3 regions of the Bradyrhizobium sp. IC4059 genome follow, and region 3 is predicted to be linked to each of the others. Evidence: predicted binding sites of a transcription regulator. Region 3 holds the regulator's gene; each other region holds the start of a gene.
What was found. The regulator LexA, encoded in region 3, represses DNA repair genes until DNA is damaged. The targets are predictions, from matches to a motif close to TGTTCNNNNTGTGTTCNG.
Positions count from the first base shown of each region.

Region 1: a site for LexA is predicted at 1,716-1,733, ahead of uvrA (excinuclease ABC subunit UvrA). Genes of this name have one in related genera too.
Region 2: a site for LexA is predicted at 1,748-1,765, ahead of I6F12_RS26985 (helicase-related protein). Genes of this name have one in related genera too.

Region 1 is NZ_JADYVH010000005.1:62,076-66,079, forward strand. It holds gene I6F12_RS16845 (outer membrane protein) at 1-573, shown strand, start outside; gene I6F12_RS16850 (outer membrane beta-barrel protein) at 797-1,552, shown strand; gene uvrA (excinuclease ABC subunit UvrA) at 1,830-4,004, shown strand, end outside.
Region 2 is NZ_JADYVH010000009.1:292,889-296,892, reverse strand. It holds gene I6F12_RS26990 (DUF3108 domain-containing protein) at 525-1,343, shown strand; gene I6F12_RS26985 (helicase-related protein) at 2,046-4,004, shown strand, end outside.
Region 3 is NZ_JADYVH010000005.1:172,988-176,991, reverse strand. It holds gene I6F12_RS17405 (ComEC/Rec2 family competence protein) at 1-206, shown strand, start outside; gene I6F12_RS17400 (GAF domain-containing protein) at 213-1,154, opposite strand; gene I6F12_RS17395 (hypothetical protein) at 1,372-1,806, opposite strand; gene lexA (transcriptional repressor LexA) at 2,192-2,893, opposite strand; gene glp (gephyrin-like molybdotransferase Glp) at 3,070-4,004, opposite strand, start outside.

The DNA.
Region 1 (4,004 bases), 110 kb from region 3:
GGCTTTTACCTGGGTATCGTCGGTGGCGGCGCCTGGGAAAACAGCTCCGATGATCCGCGCATGCAGGGCGGTTTCGTCGGCGGCACCGTTGGCTACAACTGGCAGACCTCCAACGTCGTGTTCGGCATCGAAGCTGATGGCGCGTGGGCTGACGTAAACGCCTCGGCGACCGGTCTTGTTGATTTTGGTGGCGCCCTCGTTCCCACGACGGTCAGTTCGCGTATCGACGCGCTCGGCACCGTGCGTGGTCGCATCGGCTGGCTCGCTTCCCCGAGCGTCCTGCTGTACGCCACGGGTGGTTACGCCTGGATCAACAACAAGATCAGCGTCAGCGCGCCCCCTGTTCTGAGCCTCTCGGAGAGCCAGTTCCATTCGGGCTGGACGGTCGGCGCGGGCGTCGAGGCGATGTTTGCTCCGAACTGGTCGGTCAAGGGCGAGTACCTCTATCGCAGCCTGGGCGGCGAGACCTACTTCTCGGGCGTCTTCCCGGTCAACACCGGCACTCTCGACCTCCACACCGTGCAGGTCGGCGTGAACTACCACTTCGGCGGCCCGGTCGTCGCCAAGTACTGAGCTTCGTCTCTGACGCATCATCGTCACGAAAGGCCGGCCTCGCGCCGGCCTTTTTGTTTGTTGCGGCCGCCCGTTCGCTCGCGTTTTCGAAGGGGTGTGGCCGCTGGGTGACACAACCTTTGGCTTCAATGGTGTAAAAGCAATGACGTTGCTTGAGTCATAAGGTCCGCTGCTCTTCCGCTCTCCGGAAGACCGGAATGAGAAATGGAAGTGGGGAATGGATATGAAGAAGCTTTTGCTGGCTTCGGCCAGCTTGTTCGCACTCAGCGCGTTGGCACCGGCCTCGGCGGCCGATTTGGCAGCCCGCCCCTACACCAAGGCTCCGGTGGCACCGATCGCGGTGTACAACTGGAGCGGTTTCTACCTCGGCGCCAACGCCGGCGGTGGCTGGAGCCGCAACTGTTGGGATCTCACCAGTGTCGGCCCCTTCGTGGTCGCTCCGGCGGTGGCCGAAGGTTGTCACAATGCGACCGGCGCACTCGTCGGCGGCCAGATCGGTTATCGCTGGCAGTCCGCCAACTGGGTGTTCGGTCTCGAAGCCCAGGGCGACTGGGCTGACCTGAAGGGTTCGAACATCAGCTCGCCTGCCGCGCTCGCGCCGCTGGTGAACGAGACCAGGATCGACGCCATCGGCCTCTTCACTGGCCAGGTCGGTTATGCCTGGAACAACGTGCTTTGGTACGTGAAGGGCGGCGCTGCCGTCACTCACAACAAGTACACTGGCAGTTTTGGCGGCGTTACGCTCGACACCGCGAACGAAACGCGCTGGGGCGGTACCGTCGGCACCGGCATAGAATTCGGCTTCGCCCCGAACTGGTCGGTCGCTGTCGAATACAACCACCTGTTCATGGGCAGGCACAACGAGACCTTCACCTTCCTCGGCGTGACCACTCGCACCGACAGCATCAAGCAGGACGTGGACATGGCTACCGTTCGACTCAACTACACCTTCGGTGGCCCGGTGGTCGCGAAGTACTGAACTTCCCTGCCGAGGTCACATCGTCACGAAAGGCCGGCCTCGCGCCGGCCTTTTTGTTTTGGCTGGGTGCTCCGCGAGCGGTTCCGCGCGTTCCTGCTGCCAGATCCCGCCAGCACGCCAACAATCCGTTGACGATTCGCAAGTCCCACTGGAAATCCGCCGCCGTTCTTCCTACGTTCGCTGCCATACCCATCGGCGCCGATCCCGGTTCCGGGCGCAGCGCGCCTTTTTTGTTGGCGCGATCGCGCACCTTTGGGCTTCCTTGAGGGCAACTCGGATGGATGAAGTGATCAAGGCGAAGCGCCAACAACAGAACGCGGGCTCCAGCCTGCGCGCAATTACGATCCGCGGCGCGCGCGAGCACAACCTCAAGAATATCGACGTCGAGATTCCCCGCGACAAGCTGGTGGTGTTCACCGGGCTATCCGGCTCCGGCAAATCCTCGCTCGCCTTCGACACCATCTATGCCGAGGGCCAGCGCCGCTACGTCGAATCGCTGTCGGCCTATGCCCGCCAGTTCCTGGAGATGATGCAGAAGCCCGACGTCGACCAGATCGACGGCCTGTCGCCGGCGATCTCGATCGAGCAGAAGACGACGTCGAAGAACCCGCGCTCGACCGTCGGCACCGTCACCGAGATCTACGACTACATGCGCCTGCTCTGGGCCCGCGTCGGCGTGCCCTATTCGCCGGCCACGGGCCTGCCGATCGAGAGCCAGACCGTCTCGCAGATGGTCGACCGCGTGCTGGCGCTGCCCGAGGGTACCCGCCTCTATCTGCTCGCCCCCGTCGTGCGCGGCCGCAAGGGCGAGTACAGGAAGGAGCTCGCCGAATGGCTCAAGAAGGGCTTTCAGCGCGTCAAGATCGACGGCACCTTCCATGAGCTGGCGGAAGCCCCTAGCCTCGACAAGAAATTCCCGCACGACATCGACGTGGTAGTCGATCGCATCGTGGTGCGTGCCGATATCGGCCAGCGCCTCGCCGAGAGCTTTGAGACCGCGCTGAAGCTCGCCGAAGGCCTTGCCGTCGTCGAGTTCGCCGATGCGCCCGCGGCGGCTGCGCCTGCGGAGGAAAAGAAGAAGACCGCGAAAATCCACGACAAGAGCGGGCCCGAGCGCATCCTGTTCTCGGAAAAGTTCGCCTGCCCGGTCTCCGGCTTCACCATCCCCGAGATCGAGCCGCGCCTGTTCTCCTTCAACAATCCCTACGGCGCCTGCCCCGCCTGCGGCGGCCTCGGCGTCGAGCAGCATGTCGACGAAGACCTCGTCATCCCCGAGAAGGATCTGACGCTGCGCAAGGGCGCGATCGCGCCCTGGGCCAAGTCGTCGTCGCCCTATTACGTGCAGACGCTGACCGCGCTCGGCAAGCATTACAAGTTCACGCTCGACACCAAGTGGAAGGATCTGCCGAAGAAGACGCAAAACGCGATTCTCTACGGCTCGGGCGAGGACGAGATCAAGTTCTCCTACGAGGACGGGGTGCGCTCCTACGACACCAAGAAGCCGTTCGAAGGCGTCATCACCAACATCAACCGCCGCTACCGCGAGACCGAGAGCGAGTGGGCCCGCGAGGAGCTGGCGAAATATTTCCACGACGTCCCCTGCGAGGGCTGCAAGGGCTTTCGGCTCAAGCCCGAGGCGCTCTGCGTCAAGGTCGGCGGCAAGCATATCGGCGAAATCTCGGAGCTGTCCGTGAAGGGCGCCGGCGCATGGTTCGAGACCGTGCCGGAGGCGCTGAACGCGCAGCAGAACGAGATCGCGGGCCGCATCCTGAAGGAGATCCGCGAGCGCCTCACCTTCCTGCTCGACGTCGGCCTCAATTATCTGACGCTGTCCCGCTCCTCCGGCACGCTGTCCGGCGGCGAGAGCCAGCGCATCCGCCTCGCCTCGCAGATCGGCTCGGGGCTCACAGGCGTGCTCTACGTGCTGGACGAGCCTTCGATCGGCCTGCACCAGCGCGACAACGCCCGCCTGCTCGATACGCTGAAGCGGCTGCGCGACCTCGGCAACACCGTGGTCGTGGTCGAGCATGATGAGGACGCCATCCGCCTTGCGGACTATGTGCTCGACATCGGCCCCGGCGCCGGCATGCATGGCGGCAACATCGTCGCCGAAGGCACGCCCGCCGAGATCATGCGCAACCCGAAATCGCTGACCGGCAAGTACCTCACCGGCGAGCTCGAGGTCGAGGTGCCGGAGCGGCGTCCGCCGAACCATCGCCGCACCATCAAAGTGGTGAACGCGCGCGGCAATAACCTCAAGAACGTCACGGCGGAAATTCCGCTCGGCCTGTTCACCTGCGTGACCGGCGTCTCTGGCGGCGGCAAGTCGACGCTGCTGATCGATACGCTCTACCGCGCCATCGCCCGCAAGCTGAACAACGCCAGCGAGGGCGCCGCCCCGCACGACCGCATCGAGGGCCTCGAGCACATCGACAAGATCATCGACATCGAC
Region 2 (4,004 bases), on a different contig from region 3:
TTCGTCCTTGCAGGGAGCGGGCGGACGTATAGGGGGGAAGGGGCCTTGCGTCAAGGCGACGGGCCGTTTTTGGCCCGTCGTCCCGGGGCGGGCAGAGCCCGAACCCGGGATCTCGTGCCCCACGCTCGGTGTCATCGCCCGGCTTGACCGGGCGATCCAGTACTCCGCAGCGGCGCGGCCAGAGTCGAGAGGCCGCGGCGTACTGGATGCCCCGCCTTCGCGGGGCATGACGGCGGAGGGAAGAGAGGTCGGAACGCCCCCCGTTACCGCCCGATCACCAAAACGGCAATGATTGTCGCGCCTTACCATCACATAAAGGGCGTATTCGCCGTCGAAGAGTCCAGTGGAGTTCCCGGGGCTGCACGCCCCGACACATTGTTTGTCGCGGTTTTTGGCTTAAGTAACAGCGGATCGCGCCCCGATTGGATTATTTCGTGCCGACAACCCTTCATTTCGCGCAAGACCTGCGCTCAGCCTGTCTGTGTCGGGGCGTCCGCTTGGACGTCCCCTTGGCTGGCCGGCTGATGGCGATTTGTGGCCTGGCGGTGGTGCTGGGCCTGGCGTCCGGCGCGGCGCCGGCGGCGGCGCAAGGCAAGCTCGAGGCGCAATATGAGGCGACGCTGGCGGGCATTCCCGTCGGCAAGGGCGCCTGGAACATCGATATCCAGGACGACGTGTTCTCGGCGGCGGCCGCCGGCGGCACCACCGGGCTTTTGAAGTCGTTTACGGGCGGGTCCGGCACCGGCGCCAGCCAGGGGCGCGTGGTCAATGGCGCGCTGGTTGCGACCGGCTACCAGGCCTCCACCACCACCCAGAAGAAGACTGAAGAGATCCGCATCACCCTGGACAAGGGCAATGTGAAGGATTTTGCCATCGTGCCGGAGCCGCCGGTCGATCCGGACCGCATCGTCGTCACCGAGGCCCACCGCCGCGGCGTCTGGGACCCCATGACGGCCTCGCTCCTGCGCGTGCCCGGCACCGGTGATCCCGTTTCGCAGGACGCCTGCCACAGCTCCGCGCCGGTGTTCGACGGCCGCATGCGCTACGAGCTCAAGCTCGATTTCAAGCGCATGGAGACCGTGAAGGCGGAGAAGGGGTACAAGGGCCCGGTCGTGGTCTGCGCGATCTATTTCGTGCCGATCGCCGGCTACATTCCCGACCGCCCGGTGATCAAATACCTCGCCGCCCAGCGCAACATGGAGATCGCGTTCGCCCCCATCGCCGGCACGCGCATCCTGGTCCCGTTCTGGCTGAAAGTGCCGACGCCGCTCGGCCCGGCCATGCTGGAAGCGACGAGCTTCATCTCCGCCCCCCAGCCGCCGAGGGTCGCCAAGACGCAGTAGGCAAGGAGGCCGCACCGCTCTCTCCGACGTCATTCCGGGGCGCGCCCCTTGGCGCGAACCCGGAATCCATCGGGCTACAGAGACGGTTTCACGATGGATTCCGGGTTCGCGACTGCGTCGCGCCCGGGAATGACGAGCGTTCGGTGGTGGCCTAGCAAAATCAAGCACTTACCTACTGTGCATGGGGTTGTTTTCGCACTCTTTGTTTGACCACCCCGTGCCCAGGGAATCCATTTGACTCCTCCCCGATTCTGATTCGACTCAGCCTCGTCCCCAGCTTTAACCACCCCGGCCGCTTGTGCGCCCCCGCAAAACTCCATCTAGTGCGCAACCAAGACGAGTCCCGCGACATGTTGCGTGAACGGAACGGGACTCACAGGGGAGTCAGCGATTCGGCCGCGATTCGTTCTAGAGTCGTTCCGAAGCTTAAAGCGAACGGGAAAAGCGTCGCAAAGTGAGACAGTTGCGCGGGATTTGGGGAAGGCGTTTTCACGCCCGCGGTGTGCCCCTCACCCTGAGGAGGCCGCGCAAGCGGCCGTCTCGAAGGGCGAGGGGCTTGGCTCGCCCAGCAGCACCAGCCGGGCCTTCATCCTTCGAGACGCGCTGACGCGCTCCTCAGGATGAGGAACGAAGAGCCAGCCCCCTCACCGCCCCATCCAGCACTGACATTCGCCCAAATCGCCATTACCTAATCCGATAGACATGGCTTTTTCCTCCTCCCCCTTCGCTTCCGAGCGCGCACCCGGCGCGGGCGTCACTGCGGTGCTCGGGCCGACCAACACCGGCAAGACCCATCTCGCCATCGAGCGGATGCTGGCGCATCCCTCGGGCATGATCGGCCTGCCGCTGCGCCTGCTCGCGCGCGAGGTCTACAACAAGATCGCCGCCCGCGCGGGCGAGGCCAGCGTCGCGCTCGTCACCGGCGAGGAGAAGATCAAGCCGAAGAACCCGCGCTATTGGGTCTCGACCGTCGAGGCGATGCCGCGCGATATCGACGTCTCCTTCCTCGCCGTCGACGAGGTCCAGATCGCCGCCGATCTCGAGCGCGGCCACGTCTTCACCGATCGAATCCTCAACCGCCGCGGCCGCGACGAGACGCTGCTGCTCGGGGCCGCCACCATGCGCCCGATCATCGAGCGCCTGTTGCCGGGCGTGTCCATGATCACGCGGCCCAGATTGTCGCAGCTCGAGTTCGCCGGCGATCGCAAGATCACGCGCCAGCCGCGCCGCACCGCCATCGTCGCGTTCTCGGCCGATGAAGTTTACGCGATTGCCGAGCTGATCCGCCGCCAGCATGGCGGCGCCGCCGTGGTGCTGGGCTCGCTCTCGCCCCGCACACGAAACGCGCAAGTCGCGATGTTCCAGAACGGCGACGTCGATTATCTCGTCGCCACCGACGCCGTCGGCATGGGCCTCAATCTCGACGTCGACCACGTCGCCTTCGCCTCCGACCGCAAGTTCGACGGCTACCAGTTCCGCCGCCTCACGCCGTCCGAATTCGCGCAGATTGCGGGGCGCGCCGGCCGCGCCACCCGCAACGGCACCTTCGGCACCACCGGCCGCTGCGCGCCGTTCGAGCCCGAGCTCGTCAACGCGCTGCAGAACCACACCTTCGATGCCGTGAAGGTGCTGCAATGGCGCAATTCGAAGCTCGATTTCTCCTCGCTCGGCGCGCTCCAGGTCTCGCTGAACCTCGCCCCCGGCCACGAGACGCTGACGCGCGCGCCGATCGCCGAGGACATGCGCGTGCTCGATCACGCCGCCCGCGACGGCGAGGTGCGCGATATCGCGCATGGCAAGGCTGCCGTGGAGCGGCTCTGGGAAGCCTGCCAGGTCCCGGACTACAGAAAGCTGTCGCCGGCCGCCCATGCCGAGCTGGTGACGACGCTGTACGGCTTCCTGATGCGCAAGGGCTGCATTCCCGATGCCTGGTTCGAGTCCCAGGTCACCCAGGCCGACCGCATCGACGGCGACATCGACACGCTGTCGGCCCGAATCGCCCAGATCCGCACCTGGACCTTCGTCGCCAACCGCCCGGACTGGCTGAAAGACCCGGAACGCTGGCAGGGGATCGCGCGGGAGGTCGAAAATAAATTATCGGATGCGCTCCATGAACGCTTGACTGAGCGTTTCGTTGATCGCCGGACCAGTGTATTGATGCGCCGCCTGCGGGAGAACACGAGCTTGAATACTGAAATCGGCAAGACCGGCGAAGTCATCGTCGAAGGCCATGTCATCGGCCGCCTCGATGGCTTCACCTTTGCACCGGATGCGGCGGAAGCCGGCTCCGATGCGAAAGCCTTGCAGGCTGCAGCGCAAGCGGTGCTCGCCGGCGAGATCAACGCGCGCGCCGAAAAGCTGGGCAATGCGCCGGACGAGCAGTTCGTGCTCACGTCCGAAGGCATCATCCGCTGGACCGGCGATGCCGTGGCGCGCCTCGCCGCCGCAGACGAGGCGCTGCATCCGCGCATCCGCATCATCTCCGACGAGCGCCTGACCGGCGCGCCCCGCGACAAGGTGCAGGCGCGGCTCGAGCTCTGGCTCAAGACGCACATCGAAAAGCTGCTCGGGCCGATGTTCGAGCTGTCGAAGGCCGAGGACGTCACCGGCATTGCCCGCGGCATCGCCTATCAGCTGGTCGAGGCGCTCGGCGTGCTCGAG
Region 3 (4,004 bases):
GTCTTGCCAGTCAGGGCGCACTGGCTCTGACGAGACGCGGCGAGGGCTTTTCGGTGCAGGCGGTGAGGACGAGGGGAGCAAGCCGTCCCTGGCTGCCGGCCGGCGCCGGCGAGGGAGATTTCGACGGCAGCCTCGTGCCGAAGGCGGCCGTGCCCCGCAACCGGGACGCAACGCCATCGGAGGCCGACTTGCAGGCCGACGATTGACGCGGATCACAAATACCAGGCCAGCACGGCGTCAAGCCTTCCGTTGCCGATGACCGGCAGGGCCACCATTCGGCTCAGCCCGGCTGCGCAGGCTTCGGAGCCGGCGATCGAGCCGTCACGGGTGAGATCGTCGTTGAGCGCGGGCATGCCGGCGGCCCAGGCGCCGCCAATGCTGCCTTCGCCCCTGGCGATGGACTGCGCCGCATAGCGTGCGGCGAGGTCGGTCTGCGCGCTGCAATCGCCGGCGCGAAAGACCAGCGCCGAACGGTCCTCGTTCGGGACCCAGATCTCGAAGCGTCGTGCAATCGGCGTTGCCTGCGCGGAGAGGAATGTCAGAACCCAGGTCTGGTCGGTACCGGTTCGGTAGGGCACGCCGACGCCGAGATTGATCCCGACCTTGGCGGCGTCCTCCCAGCGCAGGAAACTCTTGGCGTCGTGCAAGTCCTTGATGATCAGCGGCAGGCCCGCCTTCCAGGTGCGTCCGGGCAGGCCGAAGCCGCGCGGAAATCTGGTGTGGCGGGAGTTGAATTCGAACATGTCCGCGGTGCCGTAATAGCCATCGACGAGCCCCATCTCATGCGAGAGATCAGGATCGTTGTGCCAGAGTTCGATCGCGCCGACGTGCGCCTCGTCGTCGCCACAGAACAGCACCAGCACGGCTTGCAGGAATTCGCCCGCGAACACCGGCACCGCCACGCCGCAGGTGAGGCCGGCCGCAGCGGCCTGATCGGTCCGCTTGAAATAGGAGTTGGCGAATTTCGTGAGGATGACGGGGTGGCCACAGGCCCAGGCCTTGCCGGGAAGTCCCTCGTCATATCCGAAGTGCAGCTCTTCGCTGACGGCTTTGAACGCGGACAGCCCATCGTCGTAGAGGCCGCCGCCGAATTCCAGCCGCCTGCGCGTCCGGTCGGGTACCCAAAGTTCAACGACGCGAATGAAGGTCTTCATCGAGCGTGTCCGCCGCCTCAAACCACGACAGCATCGGTCATTTGGCTGCGGAGCGGACGTTCAAAATGCGGGCAGCACGGCCCAAACTTCGTGCGACGACGAGGCGCGGCGGTGGGCTCGCCGATCGAATGTCCTGAAACACAAACTCACCGGGCTCGCCGGCCTCAGCCGGCGACGGCAATTTCAATCCCGGGCTCGGCCTGTCGGCCGAAGGGCGTCAGCCGATCGGCAGGCGCGTGATCGTGGGCCGCGTGTCGGCGACGATCTGCGGCTTGTGCTCGCGCTCGGGGGCTGGCTGCGTCACCGGCAATTGCAGCACGGTCGCGCGCTGGCCTTCGACGAGCTGCGTCACCAGCACGTATTTGCCGTCGGGGAATTCGATCGCGTCATGATGGCGATCGGGAATGTGCGGGTCGATCTTGCCGAACTTGCCGACGCGAGAGTTCACGGTGCGCGTCCAGATCCAGCGGTTGTCGTAGCGGACGTTGTCGGCGAAAGCGAGCTCCGTCCCCGGCAGCAGACAGACCGCGACGGAGGGATCGGCTTCGGAAGCGAAACCGCGCGTCGAGGTGCCGCGGAAGGTTGTCGTGACGATCGTCTCGCCGACTTCGGCGGGGCGCGTCGCGACGGCATGCAGGCTGTAGTCACACATCGGGTGCTCCTCATGCTGGGATAGCGACCCGCGTCTCTTTCGAGGCGCAGGCCTCTATCAGAGTGGAAGCATACAACGCTCTGCTCGGTTATGGGCAAATCTGCGGCTCGCGTCCGCAGCGCGCGATCACATTATCTTTCCCGGATTCGATAGGAACAAACCTCGCGTCCTTGCATTCGGCCGGAGCTATCAGCACTGCCGGCACAACTCTACCGGCGAAGCAGAAATGGCTGCGCGCCTGCGCGGGGGAATGTCGCGCGGGAAGATGGACCGGACAGCCGGCGCAGAACCAGAGAAACCGTCCAGCCGGAGCGGACAAGTATCCGCTCCGATCCTGGATCGCCGATGCCGATCGAAACGCGCGCGGCGCTTGATGTTTCCCGTATCAGTACTTCCGGTAAAGCCCGATCAGCTTGCCCTGGATCTTCACGCGGTTCGGCGGAAGAATGCGGACCTCGTAGGCGGCATTGGCGGGCTCGAGCGCGATCGAGGCGCCGCGGCGGCGGAAGCGCTTGAGCGTGGCCTCCTCGTCGTCGATCAATGCCACCACGATGTCGCCGGTATTTGCGGTCTCGTTGCGCTGGATCAGCGCCATGTCGCCGTCGAGGATGCCGGCCTCGACCATCGAATCGCCGCGCACTTCGAGCGCGTAGTGCTCGCCCGAGCCGAGCATGTCCGGCGGCACGCTGATGGTATGGCTGCGGGTCTGCAGCGCCTCGATCGGCGTGCCGGCGGCGATGCGGCCCATCACGGGCACCGCGACGGGGCGCTCGCCCTCGTCCGCAGGCGGGCTGGAGCTCGCGCGCACCTTGCCGAGATTGCCCTCGATCACGCTCGGGGTGAAGCCACGGCGATTGCCGGCGGCGGCCTGGAGCTCGGGCAGCTTGATCACCTCGATGGCACGGGCGCGGTTGGGCAGGCGGCGAATGAAGCCGCGCTCCTCGAGCGCAGTGATCAGGCGATGGATGCCTGACTTCGAGCGCAGGTCGAGCGCATCCTTCATCTCGTCGAAGGACGGCGGCACGCCGCTTTCCTTCAGACGTTCGCTGATGAATCGCAGAAGCTCGTATTGTTTGCGCGTCAACATCTCGACCAAAGTCCCCCGGTTGATGTCGTTCGATTCCGACACGATGAAGCCGGCACTAAGCCGCTACATCCTCGAAACAAATCATGAACGGACACTATATGTTCGATATGTGTTCCGCAACTGCTTAATTTATGGTGAACGCGGCCAAGCTCGCGGAATGCGTGTGGCTGGGCGGCTCAGACGGGCAGCCGGAGCACCTCGCAAGGCGTGCCGGCCTCGGCCTTCGGCGCGAACGGTGCGCGCACCAGAAGTACCTGTGCCGCAGCGAGATTCGCAAGAAGGGAGGAGTCCTGATGGCTGACCGGAAGGGCGACGCGCGTGCCGTCGTCGCGCTCCTCCAGCCGCGCACGCAGATAGTCCTCGCGCTGGTCGTTGGCGGCGAGATCGCGGCCCAGCACGGCGCGCTCGCGCCGATGATGAATCGCTGAACGGCCCGACAGGGCGCGAATCAAGGGGACCATGAACAGGAAGGCGCACACGTAGGACGACACGGGATTGCCGGGCAGGCCAATCACGCGCATCGCGCCTATCCGACCGTGCATCATCGGCTTGCCCGGCCGGATCGCGATCTTCCAGAACGCCATCGCGATGCCTTCGCCCTTGAGCGCCTGCTGGATCAGGTCGTGGTCGCCGACCGAGGCACCGCCGGTCGTGATCAGGATGTCGGCGCCGCTCTCGCGCGCGCGGCGGATGCCGGCGGACGTCGCCTCCAGTGTATCGGCGGCAATTCCGAGGTCGATGGTCTCGGCGCCCTCGCTGCGGGCGAGCGCATGCAGGGCATAGCCGTTGGAATAGACGATCTGGCCGCGACCAGGCGTGGTGCCCGGCATCACGAGCTCGTCGCCGGTGGCGAGAACGGCAACCCTCGGGCGGCGGATGATGGCGAGATGCGGATGATTCATTCCGGCGGCAAGGGCGAGATCGCGCTCGGTGAGGCGGATTCCCTTGCGCAGCAGCACGTCGCCTTCGCGGAAGTCGACGCCTGCAGGGCGGATGTGCCGGCCGAAAATGGCGGCTTCCTTGATCGTCACATGTTTGCCGTCGGCAGCCGTGTCCTCCTGGATCACGACGGCATCGGCGCCGTCGGGAACGACGCCGCCGGTGAAGATCC